DNA from 4 places in the Streptomyces sp. NPDC027189 genome. Region 4 is predicted to be linked to each of the others. Evidence: riboswitches for the same ligand, from Rfam matches in the RefSeq annotation. Region 4 holds a riboswitch; each other region holds the start of a gene.
What was found. A riboswitch is a leader RNA that binds a small molecule or an ion and turns the genes downstream of it on or off. The one in region 4 is predicted to bind cobalamin.

Region 1 (4,741 bases), on a different contig from region 4:
CCGGGAGTCCCACATGCAGCAGGCCGCGCAGGCCCCGGTCGGGGCGCCCGCGCAGCCTGCGGGCGGCGCGCAGTCTCTGTGCATCGGCGATCAGGTTCGGGGCGAAGGTCAGGGCGACGACCACCGCGACGCCCGCCTCGTACAGCGCTCCTGGCAGCGACTTCAGCAGACGCGCCGGGTTGGCGAGGGCGTTCGCCGCGCCCACGCAGATGAGCAGCGTGGCCAGTTTCAGGCCGTCGTACAGCGCGAAGACCAGGCCCTCGGCGGTGATGCGGCCACCGATGCGGATGCCTTGGGCCCAGTGGGGGAGGGGGACTTCGGGGAGCGTGACGATGAGGTGCGTTCCCGGGATCGGGGATCCCAGGAACACGGCGAAGCCGAGCCGGATGCCGAGGACGGCGGCCGCCAGCTTCACGAATGCGCCGTAGGAGCGGGCCCAGGGTGCCTCGTTCCGGCGCGCCGCCACGACGTATCCGGCTACGCCGACGAGGAGTGCCAGGAGGAGGGGGTTCGTGGTGCGGGAGGCGGCGGTTCCCAGGCCCAGGGCCCAGATCCACCAGGCGCCCGGGTGGAGGGCGTTGCTGCGGGTCGCCTGCGGCGTGCGGGTACGGCGTTGCAGCGGGCGCTCCGCTGGGTCGGCACCCGGCGCTGGAGGCTGTGCCCACCCTCCCCCAAGCTCTCGGCTTCGCTCGAGCAGGGGGGACCCCCATCGCCCTGCGGGACGGGTGGGCACAGCGGCAGCCTCGGCAGTGGCGGCCGCCTCGGCCTGCTCGTCGTCGTCCGTCGTCATCGTTCCCACCCCCGCGTCAGCCCCGGCGGCGGCGCGCCTGCCAGACGGCAGCCGTGCCCAGCAGGGCCACCGCGGCGGCGCCTGCGAGCAGGCCGACGGATGGGCCGTGGTGGGTGGCCTTCGCCCGGGGACGGGCGGAGGCCGTCGGCTTCGTGGCGGAGACTTGTTCGCCGCAGCCGGTGCGCGGGTAGCCCGCGATGGCGCACAGCAGGGCGTTGGTGTCGTAGCGGAGGGGTTTGGCGACCGACGCGAGGGCGTCGGCCGTCGTCGCGTCGGAGGGGACGCGGGCGCACGCCGTACGCGGGGCCGGCGGCGTCTCGCCGGACGGCGCGTCCGCCGTCGTGCCGAAGTCGATGACCAGGGCTACGCGCTTCTTGCCCTGCTGGGCGGGCGTCTTCGCGCATAGGGATGCGAAGTCCGCCGCCCCGCGCGGCTTCGTGGCGTCCTGCGAGTCCTCGCTCACCGCGAAGCGGAACCCCTCGACGTCGCCGTCGGACGGCCGCGCGGTCGACGGACCCTGTGTCGCGTACGTCCACTTCCCGCCGGTCAGGTCCCAGAAGGACCAGTAGCGGTAGCCGACGGCACGGGCCTGCCCCGCGCCGCCGAGTACGAGGAGCAGCAGGGCCAGGGTCAGGACCGGCGCGGACGTCCGACGGCGGCTCACAGCTGCTGCTTCTTGTTGCGGCCGCTGATCAGGAAGCCGATGCCGATACCGGCGACGAGACCGACGCCGACGATCCACCAGACACCGAGCCCCTTGTCGTCGTCCTTCTTCTTCTCGTCGCTCGGGGCGGCCGAGTAGTCGGACGCGTTCGTCGCCGGACCGGTCGCGCCGAGCTGCTTGACGAGGTCCGCGCCGCCGAAGTGACGAGGGTCGGTGCCGGTCGCGTGGGCGGCGAAGATCAGCTGGGCGTACGCGGCCGGTCCTGCCTTCGCCGCCCAGGCGCCGGAGTTCTTCTCCAGCCAGGCGAGGGGCTCCTTCGCCGACGATGTCGCGCCCGCGGCGGACAGCGCCACGACCGCGTCCGCCGTGTTGCCGTAGTCGGGCTGGTCCTTGGCACCGGCGAGAGCGGACTTCAGGTAGGGGGTCTTCTTCAGCGACTTGGCCAGATAGTCGGCGCCGTTCTGCGCCACGTCCTGCGGTCCGGGCGAGTCCGTGGTGGCGCACTGCGTAAGGTCGTACGCCGCACCGGCCTTCGCCACGAACCCCTTGCCCAGGGCGCCGAGCACCCCCGCCGCCGTCGCGTCCGCGTTCGCGTTCGCCGCGAGCTTGCCCTTCTTGTCGGGCTGGTAGGCGAACGCGCCGCCACCGTCCGAGCCGCACGCGATGGACAGAGCCACCAGGGCGTCGTACGGCGACTTGCCTGCCTTGGCGACATCGGCGGGCTTCTCGCCCACGGCCGTCAGTGCCCCGATCACCACGGACGTCGAGTTGGCGTCGCTCGCCCCGCCCGCGGTGTACCCCCAGCCGCCGTCCTTGTTCTGCACGGACTTCAGCCAGCCGACGGCCTTGCCCGTCTCGGCGTCGTGCCCGCCGAGCGCGGCGAGGGCCTGCACGGCGGCGGCCGTGCTGTTCGTGTCGACCATCGTCTTGGCGTCGCACTTGGCGGTGGCGTCGGCGCGGTACGGAGCGAACGCCCCGTTCGCGCACTGCTGTCCGGTCAGCCAGTCGACGGCCTTGCCGGTGGGCTTGACACCCACGGTGTGCTGGGCGAGCAGCGCGAGCGACTGCCGCCAGACACCGTCGTAGGTGGGGTCGGTGGAGCCGTACAGCCCGGACGGGATCGCCTGGGAGGGAGAAGGGGACGCGTCGGCGGCGAACGCTGCCGGTGCGACGGCCGTACCGATGACGACGGCGGCGGCCAGTACCGCGGCGCTGCGGCGAACAATCATGACTCTCCCTGCGGGGAGCCGGGCAGCACCGGGCGCACGCTGGAGCATCCGGGCGGCTCCGGCTCCGTATCCCTCGACGGTGCCGGCCAGCGGCGGGTTGCCGGTGGCACGAGCCGGTCACTTCCCTTCCGAGGCGATCCGGCTCACCGTCCCTGGTGGGCGGCTCACGGTTGCGGGTCAGCGCCGGAATTCCACCGGCTTCTCCCCGTACGGGTGTGATGACGACGCGCTCACTCTACCGGGCCGTAGCAAAGCGCCTGAGGGCCGCCTGTGAGCCCAGGCGGATGCCGGGCCAATCCGGAGGACAGGCCCTAAAGTCGGCCCATGCGAACGGGGAGACTGCTCGGCTCGGGGCGTTCGGCGGACGTCTATGAGATCGACGATGCGTGGGTACTGCGGCGGGACCGGGAGGGGTGGGGCGACGCCACGGCCGAGGCCGCGGTGATGGAGCATGTGCGCGGGCACGGCTATCCGGTGCCGGGCGTGCGGGCGGCGACCCGCGGCGACCTGGTGATGGAGCGGCTGTCCGGGCCGACCATGCTGGAGGCGTTCGGCGCCGGTCTGCTCTCCCCGCGGGAGGCGGGCGTCACCCTCGCCCGGCTGCTGCGCGGGCTGCACGCGCTGCCCGCCCGGGTCTCGGCGGACCCGGCGGTCCGCGTGCTGCACCTGGACCTGCACCCGGACAACGTGATGCTCACCCCGGACGGCCCGAAGGTCATCGACTGGGCCAACGCCGAGGAGGGCGCGCCCGGCCTGGACTGGGGCATGTCCGCCGTGATCCTCGCCCAGGTCGCCGTCGGCGGTGAGCCGTACGCGGAGGTGGCGCGCGAGACGCTGGCCGCGATGCTCGGCGAGGGCACTCCCGGCGTGACGGAGGACGGTCTCGCCGAAGCGCGCCGGCGCCGGGCGGCCAATCCGACGATGAGCGTGCGCGAGGTCCAACTCCTTGGCGACGCCAAGGAATTGATCCGGACGCTGCTTCACTGAGCGGTACGGCGCCAGAAGTCCCGCATCAGCGGGGTGGGCGTCGGGTTCTCCATGGCGACCTGGGTGAGCAGGACGGTGACCGTGCCGGTCGACTGGACGATGTGGGCCGTCGTGCCGGTGCCGCCGGTCCAGCCGCAGCGGCCCGGGACGTTCCAGGGGTCGGTGGGTTCGATGTCGACCTGGGCGCCGTAGCCCCAGCCCTGGCCCTCCATGAACAGCGCCCCGATCTCGCGCTGGGCGGGGGTGAGGTGGTTGGTGGTCATCTGCCGTACCGAGGCGGGGGAGAGGAGGCGACGGTTGCCCGCCGCGCCGTCGGCGAGCAGCATGCGGGCGAAGGCCAGCCAGTCGTCGGCGGTGGATGCCGCGACATCATCGGCCGGGCACCGATCCGTCCGCCGCGAGCGCGCGCTGGAGCTCGGGCCGGGGGCGACCGTACTGCGCCGGGCGCATGACTTCACGGCACGCGCGCGGGGAGCGTCGTCTCCACGGGCTGGCACAGGACCAGGGCGAGATCGTCGGCGAGGGCCGAGCCGGTGTGGGCGATCAGGCGGGCGTACAGGGTGTGCAAGGCCTCGTCGGGGAGCGGCTCGCGCAGGGCGATCGCGGCCTCGCCGAGGAGGGGGAAGGGGCCGCCCTCCGGGTCGCGGGCCTCGGTCAGGCCGTCGGTGTAGAGGAGGAGCCGGTCGCCGGGCTGGAGCCGTACGCGGTACTGGCGCGGGTCGGGGCACAGTCCCAACGGCGGGGCGGTGACAAGGGGTTCGAGGAATTCGATGCGGTGGCCGGCACGCAGGGGCGGCGGGTGACCGCAGTTGACCAGTCGTACCTCGCCGGGCGCGAACTCGGCGAGCACGGCGGTGACGAAGTCCTCGGGGCCCAGCTCCGGAGCGAGCCGTGCGTCGAGGCCGCCGGCGAGGGTCGTCAAGTCGAGGGCTGTGTAGGCGAGCTCGCGGAAACCCGTGATCGTGTCGGCGGTCAGCCGGAGGGCGTCGAGCCCGTGACCGCGGACGTCGCCGACGAGGACACGCAGTCCGAACGGTGTCACCGCGACGTCGTACAGGTCGCCGCCGACGG
Region 2 (4,741 bases), on a different contig from region 4:
GCTGCCGCCCGCGCTGGACATCGAGTACAACCCGTACGGCAAGCGCAAGTGCTACGGCCTGAGCAAGGCCAGGATGGTGAGCTGGATCAAGGCGTTCAGCAACGAGGTCAAGCGGGAGACCGGCCGACGTCCGGTGATCTACACGACCACGCACTGGTGGAACAACTGCACCGGCGGCAGTCGCGCCTTCGCCGCGAACCACGCCCTGTGGCTCGCCCGCTACGACTCGGCGGACGCGGGTGCACTGCCCGCCGGCTGGTCGTACTGGACGTTCTGGCAGTACGCCAACCGCGGCAGCCTGCCGGGTGACCAGAATCTCTTCAACGGGTCCATGACCTCGCTCAAGAGGCTCGCGCGGGGCTAGAGGCTGATAGCGGAGCCCGATATTCCGCCCTTGTTCGAGACGCCGGGCCGCCCCTCCGTCAAAAACGGAGGGGCGGCCCACCGCTTGAGACACCCCACGGCCCGCCCCAGTTCATCTTCCGTTCACTCAGGTTGCCTACGGTCCACCTGCCACTGACGTCAAAGAGAAGCCTGGGTAAATGGAACACATCACGCTCCTCCTCGGAATCGTGATCGTCACCGCTCTCGTGTTCGATTTCACGAACGGTTTCCACGACACTGCCAACGCGATGGCGACGACCATCTCGACCGGCGCTCTGAAGCCCAAGACGGCGGTGGCCATGTCCGCCGTGCTGAACCTCGTCGGTGCGTTCCTCTCCGTCGAGGTCGCCAAGACGATCTCCGGCGGGATGATCAACGAAGAGGGCATCCGCACCGAAGTGATCTTCGCGGCGCTCGTCGGCGCCATCCTCTGGAATCTGCTGACCTGGCTCCTGGGTCTGCCCTCCAGCTCCTCCCACGCACTCTTCGGCGGCCTGATCGGCGCCGCGGTCATGTCGGCCGGCTGGTCGTCCGTGAACGGCTCGACCGTTGTCACCAAGGTGCTGATCCCCGCGGTCGCCGCGCCCATCGTGGCCGGACTCGCCGCGATGCTGGCCACCCGGCTGACGTACAGGATCGGCAACCGCGCCGAAGAGAAGGCGACCGCCAAGGGCTACCGCGCCGGCCAGATCGCCTCCGCCGGCCTGGTCTCGCTGGCGCACGGCACGAACGACGCCCAGAAGACGATGGGCATCATCACCCTGGCCCTGGTCACCGGCGGCGTCCTCGCCCCGGGCTCGAACCCTCCCACCTGGGTCATCGTCTCGGCCGGTACGGCCATCGCGCTCGGCACCTACCTGGGCGGCTGGCGCATCATCCGCACCATGGGCAAGGGTCTGACGGACCTCGCGCCGCAGCAGGGCTTCGCCGCCCAGACCAGTGCCGCGACCGCCATCCTGGCCTCCTCGCACATCGGCTTCTCCCTCTCCACCACCCAGGTCTGCTCCGGCGCCGTGATGGGCTCCGGCCTCGGCCGCAAGGGCGGTGTCGTCCGCTGGTCGACCGCGACCCGGATGTTCGTCGCGTGGGGTCTGACACTGCCGGCCGCCGGTCTGGCCGGTGCCTCCGCCGAGTTCCTCACCAAGCAGGGCACGTGGGGCATCGTCGCCACGGGCGTGCTGCTCGTCGCGGGCGCCGGGGTCATCTGGACTCTCTCCCGCCGCCAGCCGGTCACCGTCGACAACGTGAACGACGTCGCCGCCGAGCCCGCGGGCGTCGTCACCACGGCGATCGCCGCGGTCACCCCGCCGCCGGCCGGTTCGATGGCCACGGCCGACACCGACCTGAAGACCACCATCCCGGCCCCGGACGCGGAGCCCACCCGCCCGGCCACGGTGTAAGGAAAGAACAGCATGAACATCGACTGGGCAGCCCTCGCCTCCGTCTTCGGAGTCAGCCTCCTCACCACCGTGGCCCTCGTCGGCCTCTTCACCCTCGGCATCGTCGGCCTCTCGAAGCGAGAGTCGGCGTCGGCCCAGGGCGGCTCCGCCGCTCTCGCGGTCACCGGCGCCTACGCCTGCTTCGCGGCGTGCGCGGCGGCGGTGGCGTACGGGATCTTCATCATCGTGGCCTGACGCCCGCGCACCCTCGCCGAGTGCCCTGCCGGACCTCCCTCACGGGAGCGACCGGCAGGGCACTCGCATGTCCGGATACGGCCACTTCCGAGGGCATGCCCCGGCAGTCTCCCCAGGCCTCACTCGGTCGCGTACATCACCGGACCTTCCCTCTCGTCACCAGAGCCCCAGAACGACTACGTCACGGAACCGATATCCGGCGCCGCGCACCGGGAGCGCCGAGCACGTACAAAAACGCCTGCCACTGGGGTCGGGAGAAGACGACACGTCCCCCGCGCCGGTTCCACGAGTCGCGGACCAGCACCGCGTTCCCGGAGACCGCCACTTCGACGCACTCGTCGTCCCCACTGTGGCTGCTGGTGTGCCAGCGCAGCACGGACGGGTTCCTGTGGCCCACACCGACCCCCTCCTGCCCGAGAGCAGGCGCCCCCCGCGCTGGACCGCTCGCCCCTTGTCGCAAACCAGTCCAGGAAAGCCTGATTTGACCGCCTAGGGGAAAACCGGCCCGCTGGTCGGCCCTGTGGGCCTCAGCACACTCTCCCCTCGCAGGTCAACAGCAAGTTGACGGGTCTTCCGACCCCGTGGTGGACTGCCCGAGCCAAGTACGGCGACATGAGAGGAAGCCGGTGCGAGTCCGGCGCGGTCCCGCCACTGTCACCGGGGAAGTAAGTCCCCGGGAGCCAGGAACTCTCACCGCCGGTCTCGTCGAACCAGGGCGTGGACACCCTGAGTGAGGACATATCGCCATGCGCGGCTGCCCAAGTTCTGTGCGAACGACGCGAACTACGCGAACGACAGTTGTGCCCGACCTGACGGTCGGCTGAAGCGGTGCGTGCCGATCGCGTCTTCGCGTACGGCGCCGCCGCCGGCCTTCTCGGTGACCTGCTGCTCGGCGACCCTCGCCGGGGGCATCCGGTCGCCGCGTTCGGGCGGGCCGCGGGAGCCGTGGAGCGGGTGCTGTGGCGGGACCACCGCGGGTGGGGCGCGCTGCACACCGCCGTGTGCGTGGGCGGTGCCACCGGGCTCGCGGCGCTGGCCCGTCATTCCGTACGCCGGTCCCGTACCGCCTCCATCGCACTGACCGCCGCCGCCACTTGGGCCGTCGTCGGAGGGACCTCCCTCGGGCGCGAGGCGCGCGCGATCGGCGACGCGCTCGCGGTCGGCGATGCCGAGGTGGCCCGGGAGCGGCTGCCCCATCTGTGCGGGCGTGATCCGCAGGCACTGGACAGCGACGGCATCGCGCGAGCGGTCGTCGAGTCCGTCGCCGAGAACACCTCCGATGCCGTGGTGGGCGCCTTGGTGTGGGGGGCCCTCGGCGGTGTGCCGGGGCTCGTCGCCTTTCGTGCCGTGAACACGCTCGACGCCATGGTCGGGCACAAGTCCCCCAAGTACCGGCGGTACGGGTGGGCTTCCGCGCGGCTCGACGATGTCGCGGGCTGGCCGGGGGCGCGCTTGACCGCCGTGCTCACCACCGTCGCGGGACGCGACCCGCGCGGGGCCGTGCGCGCCTGGCGCGCGGACGCGCACAAGCATCCGAGTCCCAACGCGGGGCCCGTGGAGGCGTCGTTCGCGGGGGCGCTCGGGGTACGGCTCGGGGGGACCCTCTCGTACGGGGGACGGCTTGAGCACCGGCCCGTGCTCAACGGGGAGGGCCGAGCTGTTGCGGTGCGCGACATCGAACGGGCCGTGCGGTTGTCGCGACGGGTGAGCTGGCTGGCGCTGGGGGCGAGCGCGGCGGGGGCTCTGCTGTGGGGTCGGGTGACAAGGCACCCGGCGCTACGGGCTGTGCCCACCCTCCCCCAAGCTCTCGGCTTCGCTCGACCAGGAGGGACCCCCAACGCCCTGCGGAACGACTGCCCACAGCGTTGGAGGACGACATCATGACGGGTCGTGGACTGCTCATCGCCGGAACCACCTCCGACGCCGGCAAGAGCGTCGTGACCGCCGGGGTCTGCCGGTGGCTGGTGCGGCAGGGCGTCAAGGTCGCGCCGTTCAAGGCGCAGAACATGTCGCTGAATTCGTTCGTGACGCGCGAGGGCGCCGAGATCGGGCGCGCGCAGGCCATGCAGGCGCAGGCCGCGCGCGTGGAGCCCACCGCGCTCATGAATCCCGTACTCCTCAAGCCGGGGAGCGACCGGAGCAGTCAGGTCGTCCTCATGGGCAAGCCCGTGGGGGAGCTCTCGGCGCGCGGCTACCACGGAGGGCGGCAGGAGCAACTCCTCGGGACCGTGCTGGACTGCCTCGCCGAGTTGCGGGGCACGTATGACGCGGTGATCTGCGAGGGGGCCGGCAGTCCTGCCGAGATCAATCTGCGGCGTACCGACATCGTGAACATGGGGATCGCCAGGAATGCCCGGCTCCCTGTGCTCGTCGTCGGCGACATCGACCGCGGGGGCGTGTTCGCCTCGTTCTTCGGAACGGTCGCGCTGCTGTCGCCCGAGGACCAGGAGCTCGTCGCCGGGTTCCTCGTCAACAAGTTCCGCGGGGACGTCTCCCTGCTGGAGCCCGGACTCGAGATGCTGCACGGCCTCACCGGGCGGCGCTCGTACGGCGTCCTGCCCTTCCGGCACGGCCTCGGCATCGACGAGGAGGACGGGCTGCGGCTCGCTTTTAGATCAAACACAGTGCTGCGCGGGGCGGTCCGGGAGTCGGAGGTCACCTCCCCCGTCGGCGAGGACATCCTCCGGGTCGCGGTCTGCGCGATCCCGCTCATGTCCAACTTC
Region 3 (4,741 bases), on a different contig from region 4:
CTTCTCGGTGTTCGGGGGGGTCATTACTGGCACGCCTCGCAGGACTCGGGGTTCTCAAGGGAGCAGGCGACGGCGTCGGGCTCGGCCACCTGCTGGACGGGGATGGTCTTCTCGGGCCGGCCCTGCGCCTGGGCGGCGCGGGCGATGCGCGTCGCGGGGCGCGAGCGCAGGTAGTACGTCGTCTTCAGGCCCGACTTCCAGGCGTACGCGTACATCGAGGAGAGCTTGCCGATGGTCGGCGTCTCCAGGAACAGGTTCAGCGACTGGGCCTGGTCCAGGAACGGGGTCCGGGCGGCGGCCATGTCGATGAGGCCGCGCTGCGGGATCTCCCACGCCGTGCGGTAGAGGTCGCGGACGTCCTGCGGCACCCAAGTGAAACCCTGCACCGAGCCGTTGGACTCGCGCAGAGCCTCCCGGGTCTGCGCGTCCCACACGCCGAGCTTCTTCAGCTCGTCCACCAGGTAGGAGTTGACCTGGAGGAACTCTCCGGAGAGCGTCTCGCGCTTGAAGAGGTTCGACACCTGTGGCTCGATGCACTCGTACACGCCCGCGATGGACGCGATCGTCGCGGTGGGCGCGATGGCGAGGAGGAGAGAGTTGCGCATGCCTACGGCGGCGATGCGTTCCCGCAGGGCCGCCCAGCGCTCCGGCCAGGTCAGCTCCACGTCGAAGTGGTCGGGGTGGAGGACACCGCGGGCCGTACGGGTCTTCTCCCAGGCCGGGAGCGGGCCGTTGCGCTCGGCGAGGCCGGCCGAGGCCTCGTACGAGGCGAGCATGATGCGTTCGGCGATGCGCGTGGAGAGGGCCTTCGCTTCGGGGGAGTCGAAGGGCAGGCGGAGCTTGAAGAAGACGTCCTGGAGGCCCATCGCGCCGAGGCCCACCGGGCGCCACTTGGCGTTGGAGCGGCCCGCCTGCTCGGTCGGGTAGAAGTTGATGTCGACGACCCGGTCCAGGAAGGTGACGGCCGTGCGGACCGTCTCGTCCAGGCGCTCCCAGTCGATGTCGCCGCTCGTCGTGTCGACGAAGGCGCCCAGGTTCACCGAGCCGAGGTTGCAGACCGCCGTCTCGCCGTCGTCCGTGACCTCCAGGATCTCGGTGCACAGGTTCGAGGAGTGGACGGTGTGGCCCGGCTCCGCCGTCTGGTTGGCGGTGCGGTTGGCGGCGTCCTTGAAGGTCATCCAGCCGTTGCCGGTCTGCGCGAGGGTGCGCATCATGCGGCCGTACAAGTCGCGGGCCGGAATGGTCTTCTTGGCGAGGCCGCTCTCCTCGGCCTTGCGGTAGGCCGCGTCGAATTCGTCGCCCCACAGGTCGACCAGTTCCGGCACGTCGGAGGGGGAGAACAGGGACCAGATCCCGTTCTCGTTGACCCGGCGCATGAACTCGTCCGGGATCCAGTGGGCGAGGTTCAGATTGTGCGTACGCCGGGCGTCCTCACCGGTGTTGTCGCGCAGCTCCAGGAACTCCTCGATGTCGGAGTGCCAGGTCTCCAGGTAGACCGCGGCGGCGCCCTTGCGCCGGCCGCCCTGGTTCACCGCGGCGACCGAGGCGTCGAGGGTCTTCAGGAACGGGACGATGCCGTTGGAGTGCCCGTTCGTGCCGCGGATGAGGGAGCCGCGGGAACGGATCCGGCTGTACGACAGGCCGATGCCGCCCGCGTGCTTCGAGAGGCGCGCGACCTGGTGGTAGCGGTCGTAGATGGAGTCCAGCTCGTCCAGCGGGGAGTCGAGGAGGTAGCAGGACGACATCTGCGGGTGCCGTGTACCGGAGTTGAAGAGCGTGGGGGAGGAGGGGAGGTAGTCCAGGCGGCTCATGAGCCGGTAGAGGGACGCGACTTCGTCCACGGATCGGGTGGTGTCGTCCTCGGCGAGGCCGGACGCCACCCGGAGCATGAAGTGCTGGGGCGTCTCGATGACCTTGCGGGTGATCGGGTGCCGGAGCAGGTAGCGGCTGTGCAGGGTGCGCAGGCCGAAGTAGCCGAAGCGGTCGTCGGCGTGCACGTCGATCAGTTCGTTCAGGCGGGCCGTGTGCAGCCGTACGAACTCCGCCGTGCGGTCGGCGATCAGCCCCTCGCGGTGGCCGGTGGCGATGGACTCGGAGAAGGATCGCACGCCCTGTGAGGCGGCCTCCGCCGCGATGCTGATCGTCAGCAGGCGGGCGGCGAGGCGGGAGTACGCCGGGTCCTCGGAGATGAGGCCGGCGGCGGCCTCGGTGGCCAGTTCGCGCAGCTCCGCGTCGTCCGCGCGGGCGGACCGGCCGCGCAGCGCGGCGGCGGCGACCCGGCCGGGGTCGGCGTCCGGGAGGTCGGCGGTGAGGTCGGTCAGGGTACGCAGCAGCGTGGTACCGGGACCGTCCGTCTCCACCGGGGCCTGCTTCGCGGAAACGGAAGCTGAAGCCGGGTCGGCTGGCGCGATGGTCACTTGGGGCTCTCCCTCGCTCGGCACGGGGCCTGTTGGGGAGGAGCGGGGCACACGGGGGCGCTTCTGGGCAGCGGCGCACCGCGTCCACCGGCCCATTCCGCGAGGCCCGGACGTCGTCGGCGCCCGGGCCGGGTGGCCGGGGCGCGCTGTCGACAGGTCCTCGGACTGAAACGCGTACGCGGCCACGCGGGGCATGAACACGTACAAGTACACCGTTGCGGGACAGTTCCGGATTCGCACCGGATTCCCCTGCGGCGACAGCGAGCATGAGCATACATCTTGTGCCGGGCTGCGGGAGCACCCCCACATGTTGTGTCGCGTCGGCGTCCGGGAGTGCTACGGAGTGTGCTGGAGCGTCAACTCGTAGGTGATCGGCAGGATGTCGTCGATGTCCGGGATGGGGTTCCAGTCGCGCTTCCGTGGCGCGTGCGCGGTCGACGCGGGCGCGGACGAGGGCTTCGCCTGTGCCCCTGCCGCGGTCCTCGGTCGCGACCGCGAGCGTGCGGATCTCGGCCTCGCCCTGGCGGGCCATGTCGGCCATGGGGCCGCCTTGCGGGACGAAGGTCACGCCGCCGAGTACGCGGTCGTGGGCCACCGCGATCTCGGAGACGGCCTGCTCGACCTCGTGCCGGACGGGCACGGCGACGGGCCGCCGGATTCTGTCCGGCGGCCCGTCTTGCGGTGTCTGCGGCTGCGTGCGTCTGCGCCTGCCGCCGGCGGGTGGGGCGGGGCCGTGCCGGTCCGTGCGCCCCGTCGCCTGTGGCAGATCGCTTGGCTTTCATGGCTCTGCCTGTTGGCAACCACGCAAGCGACGGGCCATGTGATGTACCGGCACGGCCCCTTCCGTGCGTGGGCGACTGCGGGTGCGTGCCGGCTCAGCTGCGGGCATGCGCGCCGGCGGCCCACCCGCGCTTCCCCACTGCGGGCCATCGTGCTGCTGGGGCGGCACGGGTGCGCCAACCGGCACTCTGCGAGCACCGGTTGGCGCACCCACCCCGACGGCATCCTCGGCTGCGGGTGCCTAGTGAGTCGCCCCAGCCGTGGCCGGGGGCAGTTCCGTCTGTACCCCGGGGTCGCCCGCGTCCGCCGTGTAGTCCTCGGGGGACGTCTCGTCGACGCCCTCGGGGGCCTTGAACGCCCGGAAGGCGAAGGTGAGGACGACGGTCACCACGACGTTGAGCGCGAACGCTGTGAGGCCGATGTAGCCGATCTCCCCGATCCCGGGGATCTCCTTCGCGCTGCCGCCGAAGTGCTTCTGCGTCGGGGAGGCGACCCCGTACGCCGCGAACGTGCCGTAGAGCATGCCGACGGCCCAGCCCACGAGCAGCGCCCAGCGGTGGAACCACCGGGTGAACAGGCCGCCGACCAGGGCCGGGAAGGTCTGCAGGATCCAAATGCCGCCGAGGAGCTGGAAGTTGATCGCGACCGTCTTGTCCATGGTGAGGACGAAGACCAGCGCACCGACCTTCACCAGGAGCGAGACCAGCTTGGAGACCTTGGTCTCCTGCTGGGGAGTCGCGTCGGGCTTGATGAAGTCCTTGTAGATGTTGCGCGTGAAGAGGTTCGCGGCCGCGATGGACATGATGGCCGCGGGGACCAGCGCTCCGATGCCGATGGCGGCGAAGGCCACGCCCGCGAACCAGTCCGGGAACATGGTCTCGAAGAGCTGCGGGATGGCGAGCTGGCCGTTCGTGACCTTCACTCCGGCCGCGATCGCCATGAACCCGAGCAGGGCGAGCAGGCCCAGCATCAGCGAGTACAGGGGGAGGATCGTGGTGTTGCGGCGGATCACCTCACGGCTGCGGCTCGACAGCGTCGCCGTGATCGAGTGCGGGTACATGAAGAGCGCCAGTGCCGAGCCAAGGGCGAGGGTGGCGTACGTCCACTGGCCCGCTTCGGCGGGGACGATTCCGCCCGCGCCCGCCGCCGTGTACTTGTCGCTCGCCGCCTTGAAGATCTCGTCGAACCCGCCCAGCTTGATCGGGATGTAGATGATGGCCACCGCGATCACGATGTAGATCAGGGTGTCCTTCACGAACGCGATCAGGGCCGGGGCGCGCAGGCCGGAGGAGTAGGTGTACGCGGCCAGTACGCCGAAGGCGATGAGGAGCGGGAGGTCCTTCACGAACCAGTTCGTGTTGTCGCCGCCGCCCACGCCCATCACGTCCAGGACGGCCTGGATACCGACCAGCTGGAGCGCGATGTACGGCATGGTGGCCAGGATGCCGGTGACGGCCACGGCGAGGGACAGGCCCTTCGAGCCGAAGCGGCCGCGCACGAAGTCCGACGTCGTCACGTATCCGTGCTTGTGGGAGACCGACCAC
Region 4 (4,741 bases):
GGCCACTTCATGGCCGAGGAGGCACCGACCGACATCGCCGCAGCACTGAGGGCCCTGCTGGCACGGTAGCGGCGAGGCGGCCCGGCTCCTGACTGGCATCCAGGCAGACGTGGGAATCGAGGAGTCATGGCAGACGATCTGGCCGAAGTCCAGCGTGTGCACTGGCAGGACACATACACCGCGCATCCGGGGATGTACGGTGAGCAGCCGTCCGCGCCCGCGGTCCACGCCTGCGGAGTGTTTCGTGCGGCAGGGGCGAGGGAGGTATGGGAGCTCGGTGCCGGCCACGGCCGCGACGCCCTCTACTTCGCGGGCGAAGGCTTCACCGTGCGGGCCACCGACTTCAGCGCCACCGGCCTTGACCAGCTCCGTGCAAGCGCCGAGGCCCAGGACGTCATGGGGCGAGTCACCACCGTCGTGGACGACGTCCGTGACCCGTTGCCTCTTCGGAACGCCTCGGTGGACGCGGTCTTCGCGCACATGCTGCTGTGCATGGCGCTGTCGACCGCGGAGATCCGCGCTCTCGTCGGCGAGGTCCGCCGCGTCCTGCGACCGGGCGGGGTGTTCGTCTACACCGTGCGGCACACCGGTGACGCCCACTACGGTGCCGGAACCGCTCACGGCGACGACACCTACGAGCACGGAGGCTTCGCCGTGCACTACTTCTCCCGCGACCTGGTCGACGCGCTCGCCGACGGGTGGACTCTGGAGGAGGTCTTCCCCTTCGAGGAAGGCGACCTGCCCCGTCGCCTGTGGCGTATCACCCAGACTTTGCCCCGTTGATCACCCAAGGGTTTGCGAAGATGCCCGTCATGGCCTCGAATTCTCCTGCGGCATCCGCGGGCACCGACCGCCTGCTGCGGAGGGGGTTCGCCCTCGAATGGGCCACCTTGGCCTGGAACGTCATCGGCATCGTCGTGCTCGCGTTCGCCGCAGTCGAGGCGCGCTCAGTGGCTCTGGCAGGCTTCGGCCTGGACTCCCTGATCGAGATCGGCGCCTCGACCGTGGTGATCTGGGAACTGTCGGGCACCGGCTTGGACCGGCAGCGCAAGGCCATGCGCTTGATCGGCGCGGGATTCGTTGCGCTGGCGCTCTACCTGCTGGTGCAGTCGACGTGGGTCCTGGCCACTGGTTTTCACGCCCGCCACAGCCCGGCAGGGATCACGTGGACCGCGGTCACCGCCGCGGTGATGTTCGCCCTGGCCTGGGGCAAGGCCCGCACCGGCGCGGCGATGGACAACCCGGTACTCAAGACCGAAGGCCGTGTCACCCTGATCGACGGTCTGCTGGCCACCGCCGTCCTGCTCGGCCTGGTCCTGAACTCGGCCCTCGGCCTCTGGTGGGCCGACCCGCTGGCCGGCTACGTCATCGTCTACTACGGGATCAAGGAAGCTCGCGCCGCCCTGACCCACTGAGCCGCTCCGGTCGATGGCGACGTGGGGGAGGCTGCGGGGCTCCTCGGCGCATGTCGCGGGCGCGGGTTCGACGCCTGGCTGCGCGGCCACGGCGCGGTCGCTCTGTACGGGCTGATGGACGACGCAGCCACCGCCGAGGTCGCCCGATGCGAGGTCTGGCAGTGGCCGCGCCACGGTGCCATCACCCGTGAAACGGTGACCAGGATCCTCAACGGCGAGACGGCTGCCCTGACCGAGGAGCACCTGGCGGAGCTGGCCCGCCGTGCCGCCTGTTCCGGCGCTGCCGCCCACACGCCGGGCGACGCGAAGTCGTCGTCCGGTAGGTGAATAGTGCTGCCCGAGGGGCGACCCGGCAGATAGGCTGGCCGACGCAGCTGGTTCGCCCTGCCCGCCAGGCAGGCGCGTCGCAAGAGGGAACCCGGTGGGAATCCGGGACTGCCCCGCAGCGGTGAGTGGGAACGACCGCCGTCATACGCACTGGACCTGGAAACCGGGTCTGGGAAGCGACGGCCAGTAGGGGCCTCGTACGACACGAGGCGTGCCCGCGAGTCCGAAGACCTGCCACTGCCCGTGCGTGCCCAACACGTACGGCATCTCGGTGACCTCGAGGGCGGGTCGACGGTAGGAGCGAGCACATGTCCATGGCGTGGCTCGCTGTCCTTGCCATCCCTTCGCGCCCTCGTCCCGTCCCGGGAACCCCATGACGAGTGCTCGCGAAGGAGAGTTCCGTGACAGCCAAGTCCGCAGCCGCGGCGGCCACGGCCACCGTGTACGGCTACCCCCGCCAGGGGGCGAACCGTGAACTGAAGAAGGCGATCGAGGGCTACTGGAAGGGCCGGGTCACCGCCGACGCCCTCCGGGAGACCGCGGCCGGTCTGCGCCGTGCCAACTGGCGGCAGCTCGCCGACGCGGGCATCCACGAGGTCCCGACCGGCGACTTCTCGTACTACGACCATGTGCTGGACACCAGCGTCATGCTGGGCGCGATCCCGGCCCGTCACCGCGCCGCCGTCGAGGCCGACCCGCTGGACGGCTACTTCGCGATGGCGCGCGGCACCCAGGAGGTGGCGCCGCTGGAGATGACCAAGTGGTTCGACACCAACTATCACTACCTGGTACCGGAGTTGGGCCCTGAAACGGTCTTCACGGCCCAATCGGCCAAGCAGGTCGGCGAGCTGAAGGAGGCTCTGGAGCTCGGCCTGGCCGCCCGTCCGGTCCTGGTCGGCCCGGTCACCTATCTCCTGCTGGCCAAGTCCGCCCCCGGCGTCGCGGCGGACTTCCGGCCGCTGACCCTGCTGAACCGGGTGCTCCCCGCGTACGCCGAAGTGCTGGCAGACCTGCGGGCGGCCGGCGCCGAGTGGGTCCAGCTCGACGAGCCCGCCCTCGTCCAGGACCGCACCCCGGCCGAACTGAACGCCGCCGCCCGCGCCTACCGTGAACTCGGCGCCCTCGCCGACCGGCCGAAACTCCTGGTCGCCTCCTACTTCGACCGGCTCGGCGAAGCCCTGCCCGTCCTGGTCAAGGCCCCGGTCGACGGCCTCGCCCTCGACTTCACCGGACCCGCCGCGGTCAACCTCGACGAGCTCGCGTCCGTCGGCGGCCTGCCCGGCAAGCGCCTGGTCGCGGGCGTCGTCGACGGCCGCAACGTCTGGATCAACGACCTCGGAAGGTCCCTGTCCACCCTCGGCACCCTCCTCGGCCTCGCCGACCGCGTGGACGTGGCCGCCTCGTGTTCCCTCCTGCACGTCCCCCTGGACGCCGCCGACGAACCCGGCCTGGACCCGCGGATCGCCCGCTGGCTGGCCTTCGCCCGTCAGAAGGCCATCGAGATCGCCGGCCTGGCCAGGGGCCTCACCGAGGGCACCAGCGCGATCGCCTCCCAACTCCGGGCTAACCAGGCCGACTTGGCATCCCGAGCCGGGTCGGCCCTCACTCACGATCCCGCCGTGCGCGCCCGGGCCGCGGCGATCACCGGCGGCGACGCCCGCCGCTCCCAGCCGTACTCCGAACGGGTCACGGCTCAGCGTGCCCGCCTACGCCTGCCTCTGCTGCCGACGACCACCATCGGCTCCTTCCCGCAGACCGGCGAACTGCGCACCGCCCGCGCGGACTTGAGGGCCGGGCGGATCGACGCGGCGGCATACGAACAGCGCATCGAGACCGAGATCCGCGAGGTCATCGCCTTCCAGGACAAGGCCGGCCTCGACGTCCTGGTCCACGGCGAGGCCGAACGCAGCGACATGGTCCAGTACTTCGCCGAACAGCTCACCGGCTACCTCGCCACCCGGCACGGCTGGGTCCAGTCCTACGGCACCCGCTACGTACGCCCGCCGATCCTGGCCGGCGACATCTCCCGCCCTGAGCCGATGACGGTGCGCTGGACGACGTACGCCCAGTCCCTCACCGACCGCCCGGTCAAGGGCATGCTCACCGGTCCGGTCACCATGCTCGCCTGGTCCTTCGTCCGCGACGACCAGCCGCTCGCCGACACCGCCCGCCAGGTCGCGCTGGCCCTGCGGGACGAGGTGGGCGACCTCGAGGCGGCCGGGACTTCGGTCATCCAGGTCGACGAGCCGGCGCTGCGCGAGACGCTCCCGCTGCGGGCGGCCGACCGGCCCGGCTACCTGGAGTGGGCCACGGAGGCGTTCCGCCTGACGACGTCCGGAGTGCGCCCGGACACCCAGATCCACACGCACATGTGCTACGCCGAGTTCGGCGACATCATCCAGGCCATCGACGACCTCGACGCCGACGTCATCAGTCTGGAGGCCGCCCGCTCCCACATGCAGGTCGCCGACGAACTCGCCGCGGCCGGATACCCGCGCGAGGTCGGCCCCGGCGTCTACGACATCCACGCACCGCGCATCCCCAGCACCGCCGAGACAACCACCTTGCTGTACAAGGGACTTGAGGCCATCCCGAGGGAACGACTCTGGGTCAATCCCGACTGCGGCCTGAAGACCCGCGGCTGGCCCGAGGTCCGCGCCTCCCTGGAGAACCTCGTCACCGCCGCCCGCCAGGTCCGCTCCACCCTGACCGGCGCCGAGTCCTGACATGCGAGGGGCCGTCGCGCGGGAACGCACGCACGGCGGCCCCTCGCCCCGGCTACTCCGCCCGCTACTCCGCTGCGGTCAACGGCCGCCCGCAGCGCAGATTCCACCGCCCCGACCGGCCGCTGAGCTCCGTCACACTCAGCGGGGCCACGTCGAGCCGCCAGAAGGTCTGCGCCGGGACCGCGAGCGCATGTACAAGGCCCGCCCGCACGACGGCGGGCTCGGCGACGGCGAGGATCCGCCCGTCGTGCCCGGACCACGACTCCAGCCAAG

Region 1: linked by a shared signal. The riboswitch ahead of ACZ4RZ_RS37735 (prenyltransferase/squalene oxidase repeat-containing protein) and the one ahead of metE (5-methyltetrahydropteroyltriglutamate--homocysteine S-methyltransferase) in region 4 are both predicted to bind cobalamin.
Region 2: linked by a shared signal. The riboswitch ahead of ACZ4RZ_RS08190 (cobalamin biosynthesis protein) and the one ahead of metE (5-methyltetrahydropteroyltriglutamate--homocysteine S-methyltransferase) in region 4 are both predicted to bind cobalamin.
Region 3: linked by a shared signal. The riboswitch ahead of ACZ4RZ_RS01050 (ribonucleoside-diphosphate reductase subunit alpha) and the one ahead of metE (5-methyltetrahydropteroyltriglutamate--homocysteine S-methyltransferase) in region 4 are both predicted to bind cobalamin.

What each region holds. Positions count from the first base shown of each region.
Region 1 covers NZ_JBVHRI010000023.1:3,652-8,392, forward strand. The annotation lists gene ACZ4RZ_RS37725 (energy-coupling factor transporter transmembrane component T) at 1-790, opposite strand, end outside; gene ACZ4RZ_RS37730 (SCO2322 family protein) at 807-1,454, opposite strand; gene ACZ4RZ_RS37735 (prenyltransferase/squalene oxidase repeat-containing protein) at 1,451-2,683, opposite strand; cobalamin riboswitch at 2,778-2,932, opposite strand; gene ACZ4RZ_RS37740 (phosphotransferase) at 3,008-3,670, shown strand; partial or broken gene ACZ4RZ_RS37745 (serine hydrolase domain-containing protein) at 3,664-4,029, opposite strand; partial or broken gene ACZ4RZ_RS37750 (PP2C family protein-serine/threonine phosphatase) at 4,125-4,741, opposite strand, start outside.
Region 2 covers NZ_JBVHRI010000003.1:76,566-81,306, forward strand. The annotation lists gene ACZ4RZ_RS08170 (lysozyme) at 1-364, shown strand, start outside; gene ACZ4RZ_RS08175 (inorganic phosphate transporter) at 543-1,784, shown strand; gene ACZ4RZ_RS08180 (hypothetical protein) at 1,797-2,018, shown strand; gene ACZ4RZ_RS08185 (DUF397 domain-containing protein) at 2,200-2,415, opposite strand; cobalamin riboswitch at 2,587-2,727, shown strand; gene ACZ4RZ_RS08190 (cobalamin biosynthesis protein) at 2,847-3,902, shown strand; gene ACZ4RZ_RS08195 (cobyric acid synthase) at 3,899-4,741, shown strand, end outside.
Region 3 covers NZ_JBVHRI010000001.1:229,903-234,643, reverse strand. The annotation lists gene ACZ4RZ_RS01055 (ribonucleotide-diphosphate reductase subunit beta) at 1-24, opposite strand, end outside; gene ACZ4RZ_RS01050 (ribonucleoside-diphosphate reductase subunit alpha) at 24-2,417, opposite strand; cobalamin riboswitch at 2,552-2,691, opposite strand; partial or broken gene ACZ4RZ_RS01045 (GNAT family N-acetyltransferase) at 2,754-3,018, opposite strand; gene mctP (monocarboxylate uptake permease MctP) at 3,439-4,741, opposite strand, start outside.
Region 4 covers NZ_JBVHRI010000022.1:66,411-71,151, forward strand. The annotation lists gene ACZ4RZ_RS37325 (alpha/beta fold hydrolase) at 1-69, shown strand, start outside; gene ACZ4RZ_RS37330 (class I SAM-dependent methyltransferase) at 127-783, shown strand; gene ACZ4RZ_RS37335 (cation efflux transmembrane domain-containing protein) at 813-1,415, shown strand; gene ACZ4RZ_RS37340 (hypothetical protein) at 1,437-1,742, shown strand; cobalamin riboswitch at 1,791-1,979, shown strand; gene metE (5-methyltetrahydropteroyltriglutamate--homocysteine S-methyltransferase) at 2,144-4,468, shown strand; gene ACZ4RZ_RS37350 (histidine phosphatase family protein) at 4,533-4,741, opposite strand, start outside.